DNA from 3 places in the Companilactobacillus halodurans genome. Region 3 is predicted to be linked to each of the others. Evidence: predicted binding sites of a transcription regulator. Region 3 holds the regulator's gene; each other region holds the start of a gene.
The links. The regulator HrcA, encoded in region 3, represses chaperone genes, less so after heat shock. The targets are predictions, from matches to a motif close to TTAGCACTCNNNNNNNNNGAGTGCTAA.
Positions count from the first base shown of each region.

Region 1 (4,555 bases), on a different contig from region 3:
TACCGATATTAGCAGCAATATCAAAGTGTTTGCCATCAGCTGTAACTGAAGGTTGATCCTTTAATTTTTCCCATTCTGCTTTTTCTGCAGCAAAATTCTTAGCTAATTCACTGTAATGTTTGATATCGTCATCGGAAGGTTCAACGATTGCAGAACCGTTTAAGCCATCAACGATGACTTTATCGCCCTTCTTAACATCTTTGGTAATCGTATCTGTACCAACAACAGCTGGCAATTCAAGAGAACGTGCCATAATGGCTGAGTGAGCTGTACGACCACCAATATCAGTAACGAAACCTTTAACATACTTCTTATTTAATTGAGCTGTATCACTAGGTGTTAAATCGTGAGCAACAATAACGACCTCATGGTCAATTAATGCTGGGTTAGGTAATGCAACGCCTAGTAGATGTGCCATGACACGTTTCGTAACATCGCGAACATCGGCTGCTCTTTCTTGCATGTATGGGTTATCTGTCATTCCTTCAAATATTGAAATAAAGTTTTCAGAAACATCGTGAAGTGCTTGTTCAGCATTAACACTCTTATCTGAAACTTCCTTTTCAACTGCACCCGTAAATTCAGGATCAGCCAAAATCATCTTGTGAGCATCAAAAACTTGAGCTTCCTCTTCACCTAGAGATTCCTTAGCGGTATCTCTGATTTTTGTTAGCTCATCATCTGATGTTGAAATAGCATCCTTTAGACGACCGATTTCTCCATCAGCATCTGAAATACTTTTCTTAGTGAAAGACAAATCTGGTTGAACTAAAAGGTATGCTTCAGCAGTAGCGATACCATCACTTGCTGCAATTCCCTTAATAGTTTTAACCATTATTCTGCCAATCCTTCCTTTGTCATTGTGTCACCAATAGCAACGATAGCATCAGCAGCATCGTCACCATCAGCTGAAATTGTAACATCAGCACCTTGGCCAACACCGAGTGACATAACACCCATGATTGACTTCAAGTTTACTGATTTGCCTGAGAATTCAATATTAATATCTGAGCTAAACTTGCTAGCTGTTTGTACTAGCATAGTTGCTGGACGTGCGTGGATTCCTGTTTCTGCAATAATGTGAAATTCTTTCTTTTCCATAATAAATACCTCACCATATAATTATAAAATTCTGTAGTAGACCTACAAATATTCACTAATTAATTTACCATTATCTTCAATTTTTCACAAGGGCTTTGGCCAAAAAAAGTCGTTATAAACCAAGCACGATAAGACGTTTAACGCTTACAACACTAGAGCCTGAAAGCGTTTATATTATTTACATTTTTCAATAAAAATTGAAAAAAAGATATATTTCTTCTATTAGATAAAGAAATTTATCATTTCCAAGACTTAGCACTTGCATTCGTCGAGTGCTAATTATATACTACCGTTGTATCCTGTGATAAAGGAAAGGTGGGGTGCGAATGTTATGTCAAAATTGTCACAAAAATGAAGCGACAATTCATCTGTACACAAGTGTTAATGGTCAACGGACAGAAGTTAATCTCTGCCAAGACTGTTATCAAAAATTAAGAAATCAAGCTAATGAAGGTATGAATAATATGGCACAAAATCCAGGCGGATTTTCTAGTTTCGAAGACTTGTTCAACGCCTTAAATGGTGGTCAGCAACCAAACAATGCTTTCGAGCAACAAGGTCCTCAACCTCAAACGGGCAACGGCAATAGAAATAATGGCCGTCGTTCAGGAGGCAACGGAGTCCTAGATAAGTATGGTGTTGATTTAACTGATCTCGCCAAAAAAGGTCAAATTGATCCAGTCATCGGTCGGGACAAGGAAATCGATCGTGTAATTGAAATATTAAATAGAAGAACAAAAAATAATCCAGTTCTAATTGGTGAAGCTGGTGTTGGTAAGACGGCTGTTGTCGAAGGTTTGGCTCAAAAAATCGTCGATGGCGATGTTCCTGAAAAATTGCAACATAAACATGTCGTTAGACTAGACGTAGTTTCACTAGTTCAAGGTACTGGCGTTCGTGGTCAATTCGAGCAAAGAATGCAACAATTGATCAATGAATTACAAAAGAACAAAGAAATTATCCTCTTTATCGATGAAATTCATGAAATTGTCGGTGCAGGTAATGCTGAAGGCGGAATGGATGCAGGTAACGTTTTGAAACCTGCCCTAGCCCGTGGCGATTTGCAACTAGTCGGTGCAACAACCCTTAACGAATATCGGACAATCGAAAAAGATTCTGCCCTTGAACGTCGTTTACAACCAGTTCAAGTTGACGAACCTTCTGTTGACGAAACTGTCCAAATCCTCAAGGGATTGCAACCTAAATATGAAGATTATCACCATGTAAAATTCTCTAAAGAAGCTATCAAATCAGCGGCAGAACTATCAGCTCGTTATATTCAAGATAGATTTCTACCTGATAAGGCTATCGATTTAATCGATGAAGCTGGTTCAAAGAAGAACTTGCAAATCAATCATGTTGATGTGGCTGACTTAGATAACAAGATTTCAGATGCTGAAGTTCAAAAGCAAGCTGCCCTCCGCAATGAAGATTACGAAAAGGCTGCTTACTATCGTGATCAAGTTACTAAATTCCAAGATATGAAGAATAGTAATAAGGATGAACCAGCAGATAAAAATATTGTAACTGAAAGAGACATTCAAAAGATTGTTGAAGAGAAGACCAACATTCCTGTTGGAGAATTGCAATCAAACGAACAAGCTCAATTAAAGAACTTAGAAACTGATTTGAAAGGTCATATCATTGGCCAAGATAAAGCTGTTGGCGAAGTTGCTAGAGCTATTCGTCGTAACAGAGTTGGTTTCAATAAATCAGGTCGTCCAATTGGATCATTCCTATTTGTTGGGCCTACTGGTGTTGGTAAGACAGAGTTAGCTAAGCAATTAGCTCGTCAACTCTTTGGTTCAGAAGATTCGATGATTAGATTCGATATGTCTGAATACATGGAGAAACAAAGCGTGTCAAAGCTTATCGGTTCGCCTCCAGGGTATGTTGGTTACGAAGAAGCTGGTCAATTAACTGAACAAGTTCGTCGTAATCCATACAGTTTGATTTTGCTTGATGAAATTGAAAAGGCTCATCCAGATGTTATGCACATGTTCTTGCAAATCCTAGATGATGGTCGTTTGACTGATTCACAAGGCAGAACTGTTAGTTTCAAAGATACAATTATTATCATGACTTCAAATGCTGGACAAGGTTTGCAAGAAGCAAATGTTGGTTTCGGTGCTGAAGCTTCTGGTAAAACAAATTCAATCATGAATCGCTTATCAGAATTCTTTAAACCAGAATTCTTGAATAGATTCGATGGCATCGTTGAATTTAATTCCTTGACCAAGGACAACTTGCTCAAGATCGTTGATTTAATGTTAGACGATACTAACAAGATGATTGCTGATCAAGGTCTAAGCATTCATGTTACAAAAGATGCTAAGGATAAATTAGTTGATTTAGGCTTCAATCCTAAGATGGGTGCTCGTCCACTTCGTCGTGTAATTGAAGAACAAATCGAAGACAAGGTTGCCGATTACTTCCTAGATAACTCTAAGGATAAGGAATTGGAAGCCCACCTTGATAAGGGTGAAATTAAAATTTCAAAGTATAGTGCACCTGATACTACAAAATAATTAGTGGTGCTTATGAAAAAGGCTGAAACGTTAAGTTTCAGCCTTTTTTTATACACTATCTTCATTTGACCAGTTTAAAATCGTTTTATAAGTTTCTACAGCACTCCAATTAGATTGAATAAACAATAAAATTTCATTGTCCTTATTCCAAGTTAATTTGTCTCTTTGTCAACGGCTGTTGATGAGGAGTTTTCTGAGGAAACCAATTCATTTTCGAACAGCTTCTTTAATAACTCTTGATAACCTCCATTATTATTGAAAAGTCTCAAATTGCTACCAAAATTTTTGTACCAAAATAATTTGAATTATAATTGTGCTCAATCTTTTTTACTCTTATTTTTATTCCATTGTTTAAAATTTTCTTTACTCTTTCTTGTTTTTCCTTTAAATATCTCGCTAACAGCCATCCGTCGGCATTTTCCCTACCTCTTTCATGTTAGAATTACGGTAATTTAAGTTAGAAGGGATTCTTATGGGAAAGAAAATTAAAAATGAGCAATTTTCCCATAACGGGGAAAGAACTATGGAAAATGATGTACTCTCACCTAAAGTAAAAAAAATAGCTCGCGATGATGTCGAAATCAAGGTCCATTATGTTGATTCTATCGGTAAAGAAATCATCCAACCTACCACGATCAAGGGACACTATCTGGACAAATTAGATATTCCTTGGAAAGAGATACCGGGATATATTTTGTCATCAGTTACCAATTTTCAACAAACATTTATCCCCAATTCTGACGGAATTTATTTAGTTTATGCGAGTCAATTATCGGCACCAGTTATCGTTTACCATCGAAACACCGAGGGTAATCTAATATCTGATCCACAATATTTGATTGGCGATTTGAATCGAAAATTTGATACTAAGCCATTAGAAGAAGCCAACCGTTTCTTGATACATGGTCCAAAAAAACCAACTGGTC
Region 1 covers NZ_VDFO01000063.1:2,387-6,941, forward strand. The annotation lists gene ptsP (phosphoenolpyruvate--protein phosphotransferase) at 1-835, opposite strand, end outside; gene FHL05_RS11915 (phosphocarrier protein HPr) at 835-1,101, opposite strand; gene FHL05_RS11920 (ATP-dependent Clp protease ATP-binding subunit) at 1,428-3,629, shown strand; gene FHL05_RS11925 (MucBP domain-containing protein) at 4,102-4,555, shown strand, end outside.
Region 1: the regulator HrcA is predicted to act here: its motif matches at 1,354-1,380, upstream of FHL05_RS11920 (ATP-dependent Clp protease ATP-binding subunit).

Region 2 (4,555 bases), on a different contig from region 3:
TGGAGCTAGCTGGTAATTAGGATTAACAAAAGCAAAACCATTCTTAGCCCAATTCAAGCCATAAAATTGATATGTTTCCTTTGTTCCATAGCACCAGCCGCCACCATGGATATTAATAACTGTTGGAATTGGTTTATCAACATTTTCTGGTAAATAAATATCTAAGAGATTCCATTTGGGATCTGGACCATAAGAAAGGTTATCGATTCTTTTAACACCTTTAACCTTGGTGGGAAGTCCAGCATCCCTTTTATCATCATTTGTTTGGAATTCTTTTCTCATTGCTAAAATAGCTTCAGTAATTTTTTGATTTGTCATGAAATAAACACCCCATGTTTATTTTATAACTTTATTCAACAAAAAAACCTCTCAAGTAAATAGATTCATTTTCAATCTACTCACTTAAGAGGTAATTAATTTTTAATTTAAATATTTAAATCAAGACTAACCAATCAGTAATTTATTTAAAAATTACATCATGCCGCCCATACCGCCGGCTGCAGGATTGCCACCTGCTGGAGCAGCGTTATTATCTTTTGGTTCTGGCTTGTCAGCAACAACAGCTTCAGTTGTCAACAACAATGCGGCAACACTGGCTGCATTTTGTAGAGCTGAACGAGTAACCTTAGTTGGGTCGATGATGCCGGCCTTAACCATGTTTTCCCACTTGTCGCTAGCAGCATTGAAACCAACTTCATTATCTTGTTGCTTGATGTGTTCAACGATAACTGAACCTTCGAAACCAGCATTTTCAGCAATTTGACGTAGTGGTTCTTCAAGTGCACGAGCTACGATGTTGATACCTGTTTGGACGTCACCGTCTTCTTTAAGGCTTGTAACCTTATCAAGTACATTCATCAAAGCTGTACCACCACCAGCAACGTAACCTTCTTCAACAGCGGCACGTGTTGAGTTTAGAGCATCTTCAATTCTGTACTTACGTTCTTTCAATTCAGTTTCAGTAGCAGCACCAACTTTAACAACAGCAACGCCACCGGCTAATTTAGCCAAACGTTCTTGAAGCTTTTCTTTGTCAAAGTCTGATGTTGTTTCACCAATTTGCTTCTTAAGTAAGCCAACACGTTCGTCAATAGCATCCTTATCGCCAGAGCCTTCAACGATTGTTGTGTTGTCCTTTGTAACTGTAACTTTACCAGCTGAACCTAATTGATCCATAGTTGTATCTTTTAGTTCAAGGCCAAGGTCAGAAGTAATAACTGTACCACCTGTTAATGTAGCAATATCTTCTAGTTGAGCCTTACGACGGTCACCAAAGCCAGGAGCCTTAACGGCAACGACATTGAATGTACCACGAATCTTGTTCAAAACAAGTGTTGGTAGAGCTTCACCTTCAATATCATCAGCAATGATAAGCAATGACTTGCCTTGTTGAACAATCTTTTGTAGCAATGGCAAGATATCTTGAATATTTGAAATCTTCTTATCAGTAATCAAGATGTATGGATTGTCTAAGTCAGCTTCCATCTTGTCGTTATCAGTAACCATGTATTGTGAAATGTATCCACGATCGAATTGCATACCCTCAACAACATCAAGTGTCGTATCGATACCCTTTGATTCTTCAATTGTGATAACACCATCGTTACCAACTTTTTCCATGGCATCAGCAATCAATTTACCAGTTTCTTCACTAGCTGATGAAACTGAAGCTACTTGAGCAATATCGCTCTTGCCGGAAACCTTGTGTGAAATGTTGTGAAGTTCATCAACAGCAGCCTTTGTAGCCTTTTCGATACCACTTCTGATACCAACAGGATTTGCACCAGCTGTAACGTTCTTCATACCTTCCTTAACGATTGCTTGGGCAAGGACAGTAGCTGTAGTAGTACCATCACCAGCAATATCATTTGTCTTTGAAGCAACTTCAGAAACTAACTTAGCACCCATGTTTTCAAAGTGATCTTCTAAATCAATACTCTTAGCAATCGTAACACCATCATTTGTAATTTCAGGTGAACCATAGCTCTTTTCAAGAACAACGTTTCTACCTTTAGGTCCAAGTGTTGTCTTAACTGTATCAGCTAGCTTGTCGACACCAGCCATCATCTTTGAACGTGCATCTTCTGAAAATTTAATTTGTTTAGCCATTAATTTTCACACTCCATAATTAATTTAAATTTTTATTTGATTAATTTTTAATGTTATTCAACAATTGCCATGACATCTTTTTCATGAAGGATCAAATATTCGTTATCTTCATACTTAACTGTTGAGCCAGCATATTTATCGAAAAGAATCTTATCACCTTTTTTAATGCTCATAGGTACTTTCTTTCCATCGTCAGCAACTAATCCGTCACCTACAGCAATAACTTGCGCTGTTTGTGGCTTTTCCTTAGCGTTGTTTGCCAAAACAATGCCACCGACTGTCTTTTCTTCTTCTTTATCGACTGTTACAATGACTCTATCTCCAAGTGGTTTTAACAATTTAAATCCCTCCGATTGATTATTTTTAAGTTTATTATTAATATTTAGCACTCGAAGTTCTCTTGTGCTAATCACAAGTTTTATATTAACATTTTATCAGTAACATGCAAGTATTTACCTTTAAAAAATATGGAGGAAACTATGTCTTACCAAACAAATCAGTTCTTTACACTGTTGACCTATATCCTATTATTATGTTTGGGTACTGGTCTATCAATGCTTTCTGTGACGGGCTCAGGCTATTTTGTTACTTTGACTATCGGTTCACTGATTGCAACCGGAATTATGATTTATTTAGTCAAATTAAGTGGTCGAAATGAATTTGAGAAAAAAACTACTTTAAATCATGATTTGCAGTGGATTATTATCGGAACCATCGGTGCTATTGTTTTGCAATACGGAATTGGCTTTGCTGATCAATTAATTTTTAACGCTAATACCAGTTCCCAAAACACCTTGCAATTATTATTGATGGTCAAAGCTTATCCATACTATTTCATTTACGTTATGATAGCTGCACCAATCATGGAAGAAATCATCTTCAGACGAGTTTTCTTCGCTAACTTGATTAAACCAACCAATGTTTATATTGCTGCAATAATTTCTGCTTGTTTGTTTGCTTTCATGCATCAAGATACAAGATTTTTAGTTTATGTCGCCATGGGACTTTGGTTCTCATTTGTTTATTACAAATCAAAAAATATTTATGCCAGTGCTGGCAGTCACTTATTGATGAATGCCATCGTGTTAACTTTGGCTATTGCCTAGGTCAAGCACTTTACAGAAAAAGACAGATTACTTTCGAATTTTATCGAAAATAATCTGTCTTTTTTTAGCACTAATTTTATTCATCAAGACTATCTACAAAAGTCCAATTTAATTTAGTATGGTAATTTCCAGAAGCATTCATCATCCTATTATCCATTTCCAGTAACACACCCTTGTCAGCACGCCAGCTTAATGAGTTCATTCCCTGGCCACTGGTAGAGTTGGAAACAAGAATGGAGTTATTGAGAAGATCAGCTTCACCATCATCATCGTAATACTTGAGATGTCCTTGTAAAACATTGCCACTATCATCAGTAAAATCGGCAGCTTGACTCAAATATAATTGCACGCCTGATTTACTTCTTCTCATATCATCAACGTTCATAATATTATTTGGCCAATTAGTTTCATCTTGACGATAGATAACTTTCTCATTCCCAATTGGTTTAATGGTTCCATAATCGATATCATTAACTTGATATTCGAGTTTATTGGTAATCAAGTTTAAAGTCCTAGTATCGCCACTTTTCTTGACGGTATTGCCATTATCATCAGTTCCTTCTATATGAGCATTGGACCGGAAGCTCTCACGACTGTTGACGTCACTGACAGTCGTTTGAATTTCAATTTCATGGCTTTGATTGATTCCAAAAGCGAGGTTCTTAATTTTTAAATCATCTTCCCCACTGCCACTAGTAACTGAATAATCATTCGTCTCTTCGCCATCGATCAAAACTTTGTTAACTTTTGTATCTGATCGTAATGGCACCGTATAGGTGGCATCCTTGAGCCGAGCACCATTACTAGTATTAGTGATGGTGGAATTGTAAACTACCTTATCTTGACTGATAACATCATAAATCGTTTTTTCGGTATCACTGTTATTGTCATAGGTATTGTTCTTGATAGTCTCATCTAATTCAATTGTCGGACCTTCTGTTGACAAGACATGTAATTTAGCTTTGTTAGTATCGTATTCGTAAGTCTTACCATTGGTCTTTGCTTCAATGTGGGCAAAGTATTCAGCTCCATCATCATCAAGCGTGGTTGCATCGGTTGTATGGGCAACTGAATTCTTGCCAATTTCAATTTCTGATTGTTCATGAGTGATTGGATCTTCTTTAAACCAACGAATTGAGTAGTTCAAATCCTCTTGTTCTTCGAATTCACCAATATTTCCCATTAAAGCAAAAGTAGCTTTTTCACCGACATTAACGGTTTGATCTTCCAAACCACCACCAACCATTAATTTCGCCTCAGCTTCTTTGGGTGCACTATTGGAACTGTTGACAGCTGTTGCCGTAACGGTCACTTCACCACTTTGTGAACGATTATTAGCC
Region 2 covers NZ_VDFO01000009.1:51,737-56,291, forward strand. The annotation lists gene FHL05_RS03480 (alpha/beta hydrolase) at 1-318, opposite strand, end outside; gene groL (chaperonin GroEL) at 472-2,109, opposite strand; gene groES (co-chaperone GroES) at 2,163-2,447, opposite strand; gene FHL05_RS03495 (CPBP family intramembrane glutamic endopeptidase) at 2,589-3,215, shown strand; gene FHL05_RS03500 (hypothetical protein) at 3,292-4,555, opposite strand, start outside.
Region 2: the regulator HrcA is predicted to act here: its motif matches at 2,492-2,518, upstream of groES (co-chaperone GroES).

Region 3 (4,555 bases):
CTCAAAAGAGCAGTTATTATTTTACTATACCATAACTGGCTTTAGTAATTAAACCACTGCTCTTTATCACAATAATTAATAATTTTGATTATTTCTTATCTTTATCAGGATCTACTTCTGAGAAGTCGCCATCAACGGTATTGTCGTCGCCTGACTTCTTGCCATCAGTTGAGTCCTTGCCAGTTGCGTCTTTGTCGCCGCCAGCTTTTTGTTGTGCTTGTTGAGCTTGTTGATAAAGTTTTACAGATAAGTCTTGAACGATCTTATTCAAATCGTCACGTTTCTTCTTCATGTCTTCAAGATCGCCAGAGTCTTGAGCTTTCTTCAAAGCGTCACGAGCATCTTGAGCTTTCTTGATTTCATCGTCAGAAACCTTACCCTTAACGTCTTTTAGAGTCTTATCAGTTGCGAACAATGTTTGTTCAACATCATTTTTAACATCGACTTCTTCCTTACGCTTGTTATCTTCTTCTTCGTTTTCCTTAGCTTCTTTCATCATCTTGTCGATTTCTTCATCGCTCAAGCCTGATGAACTCTTGATAGTAATCTTTTGTTCCTTGTTGGTACCCATATCCTTAGCAGAAACATTAACGATACCATTCTTATCAATATCGAATGTAACTTGGATTTGTGGTACGCCACGAGGTGCAGCAGGAATATCTGTCAATTGGAAACGACCTAAGGTCTTGTTATCTGCAGCCATTGGACGTTCACCTTGTAAGACGTGAATATCAACAGCATTTTGGTTATCAGCAGCAGTTGAGAAGACTTGTGACTTGCTTGTTGGAATTGTAGTATTTCTATCGATTAACTTAGTGAATACTCCACCCATTGTTTCAATACCTAATGAAAGTGGTGTGACATCAAGTAGAACAACGTCTTTAACATCACCAGAGATAACACCACCTTGGATAGCAGCACCTAAAGCAACAGCTTCATCAGGGTTGATTGAGTGATCTGGTGTCTTGCCAGTCCACTTAGCAACAGCATCTTGAACAGCAGGAATACGTGTTGAACCACCGTTTAAGATAACCTTGTCGACATCAGCGTTTGTTAAGTTGGCATCTTTAAGAGCACTGTCAACTGGGACCTTAGTTCTTTCAACAAGATCTGATGTTAATTCATCGAACTTAGCACGTGTCAAAGTTTCTTCCAAGTGAAGTGGGCCATTGTCGCCAGATGAGATAAATGGAAGACTGATTGATGTTTGAGCAACACCTGACAAGTCCTTCTTAGCTTTTTCAGCAGCATCCTTTAATCTTTGCAATGCCATCTTGTCTTGACTCAAGTCAACGCCATTCTTAGCCTTGAATTGAGCAACTAGCCAGTCGATGATCTTTTGGTCAAAGTCATCACCACCAAGATGTGTATCACCATTTGTTGAAAGTACTTCGAAGACTCCGTCACCTAATTGAAGGATAGAAACATCAAATGTACCACCACCAAGGTCATAAACAAGAACTTTTTCGTCACCCTTGTCATTATCAAGACCATAAGCAAGTGCTGAAGCTGTTGGTTCGTTAACGATACGTTGAACGTTTAGACCAGCAATCTTACCAGCATCCTTAGTAGCTTGTCTTTGTGAATCGTTGAAGTATGCAGGAACTGTGATAACAGCATCTGTAACTTTTTCACCAAGATAATCTTCTGAGAACTTCTTGATATGTTGCAAGATGAATGCTGAAATTTCTTGTGGCGTATATGATTTACCAGCTACAGTAACTTTGTAATCTGCTTCACCCATGTGACGCTTGATAGATGAAATTGTATCAGGATTTGTGATAGCTTGTCTCTTAGCAACTTCACCAACTTGGATTTCACCATCTTTGAAAGCAACAACTGAAGGAGTTGTTCTTGCGCCTTCTGGATTAGTGATAATCTTTGGAGAGCCACCTTCAAGAACGGCTACAGCAGAGTTTGTAGTACCTAAATCAATACCAATAACTTTTGACATAAACCTAAACCTCTTTTAATTTTATATTATTAAATTTATTAACTTTATTATTGTGCTACAACGACCATTGCTGGACGAAGCACACGATCTTCTAATTTATAACCCTTTTGCAAAACTTGAACGACTGTATCCTTTTGATGTTTGTCATCAGCGGGAACAGTTTGAACGGCTTGACTTGATGCTGGGTCAAATTTTTCACCAGCATTATCGATTACAGTCACATGATTATCTTTGAGAGCTTTCATCATATGTTGTTGCACCATTTCGATACCCTTCTTTAGTTGCTTGCTAGATTCATCATCAGCTTTAACATCTAGGGCACGTTCAAGATTATCGATCACTGGAAGAATTTCAGTTGCCAATTTTTGACCGTCATACTTCAGAATGCCAGCAACTTCTTTCTTATGACGATTATTCATATTTTGAATTTCAGCTTGGCTTCTTAAGAATTTATCTTCCAAATCCCCATTCTTTGCCTTCAGATCTTTTATCTCTTGATCCTTAGGATCTTGATGAGCATTTTCTTTCTTAGCTGATTTCTCAGTTGCCTTATCAGTCTTTGAAGTATCCTTTGCAGCTGTTTTTTCTGCTGTATCTTTTGCAGTAGACTTTTCTGCAGTTTCTTTTGACTTCAAATCTTGATTTTTTTCTTTATCTGCCATTGCTTCCTCCTAATTTCAAGAATCATCATACCTTGAGTAATAGTCAATCAATCGTTTGGCTAATTCAACTCTGAATTCTCCTAACAATCCAATCAGTTGTGAATAATGCATTGTTGTCGGACCAAGTAACGCAATTACACCTTTACCATGGTGACCAACATCGTAGTTCGCTGTAATGATACTATAATTCTTTAAAGCATCGCTACCTAATTCACTACCGAGACGAACTTTGATGCCGTCATCACTAATACTTGGGTCCAATAACTTTCTTAAATCATTACTTTGATTGATAATCGAGAATAACGACTGAACTTGCGATAGATCATCATTGTTAGCGTAATTTAACAGGTTCAATTGCCCATCGACGTAATACTTCTCTGAGCCAGCTTTCTTAAACAGTTGATCCATCATATCTAACAGACCGCTAGTTGAGTACATGTACTCGGAAAGAATTGCTGGAACATCGTTATGCAACATCCTAATAACTTTTGGCAAGGGTTGTCCAACCAATTTGTCATTAACGATATTGACGATTTTTTCAATCAGTGAAGTATCAAAATCATCATCAATTGTATAAATATTATTCTCAACATTATTATCACTTGTGACAATGATTGCCATAAGTTGGTGTGGATTCAAAGGCACGATTCTAAATCCCGTTAAGAGAATCGAACTGCTCTCTGGACCCAAGGTGATTGCTGTATAACTTGTAAGATGAGACAGAATCTTTGCGGATTGTTCAATGATATCACCGATTTGATGATAAGTTTTCCCAAAGTCCTCATCGATTCTTTGTGCAATATCTTGCGGTACACTAGTTGGTTGCACCAAATTATCAAGATAATAGCGGTATCCCATCGCTGAAGGAATTCTTCCTGAAGAAAGATGAGTTTTCTCGAGATAGCCCACTTCTTCAAGAACTGCCATTTCATTTCTGATTGTCGCAGAACTTACATGGAACGGTAATTCATTCATCAATGTCTTCGAACCAACCGGCTGGCCGGTATCTGTAAATATGCGCACGACTTCTCTCAAGATTGCATCTTGACGTTGTGATAGCATTATACCGTCCTCCTTTTTAGCACTATTCATACCTAAGTGCTAACAATGTAAAATATAACAATCTATCCTATTAGTGTCAAGTATGCAAGCTTATTTTTCAAAATTATTTCCATTTTTATTTTAAACAAGAGTTTATAATGATATTCAGAAGTAAAAATCGATTAGAGAGGTTCAAAATATTGAAAAATCAAATCATTGGCGTCAAATTTTTGACTACTTCAGATTATCAAGATTTAATTGAAACACCAAGTTTACTTTCATTAACAGCTGGCAAAACCTATGCCTATATCAGTACCGGTTTTAAAGTTCACGTTGATGATCTCGTAATCGTACCTAATAGTGGTTATAATCAAACGCCTGTGGTCTGCGCAGTCGTAACTAATGTCGATTATCAAGCTGGATTAGAATTCGCTAAAAAGCCAATTTTAGCCGTCATCCCTCAAGAACAGATTTACCAAGTTGAGGAATATTCTAAAGAAGTGTATACGCAACTTAGAAAGCGTGAAACAATTGCTGAAGAACTTGACGACGCTTATCAAAGAATCAAAAAACGCAAGGAAATCGAAAAATTGGCACAAGACGATCCTAACCTGAAATCACTGTTAAGAAAGCTCGATAAACAGGATCGAATAATCGAACAGCTGCATCCCGTCGTTTACGGCAAACTTACTTTTAAAAATTCAGACAACAATCAAAAAGGAAACTCGGATGATAATCAATAATTTATCCTTGTTTCCTTTTTTTATAGAATTTCAATTGAATTTTTCTTGTCTAATTCTAATTGTGCAATCAAACCTTCTGCTCCAGAGAATTTGATTTCACCACGTAAGTATTTGACCCACTCTACACTCACGTGTTTTCCATAAATATCACGATC
Region 3 covers NZ_VDFO01000025.1:18,411-22,965, reverse strand. The annotation lists gene dnaK (molecular chaperone DnaK) at 89-1,954, opposite strand; gene grpE (nucleotide exchange factor GrpE) at 2,002-2,616, opposite strand; gene hrcA (heat-inducible transcriptional repressor HrcA) at 2,632-3,678, opposite strand; gene FHL05_RS07510 (hypothetical protein) at 3,858-4,400, shown strand; gene ribF (riboflavin biosynthesis protein RibF) at 4,421-4,555, opposite strand, start outside.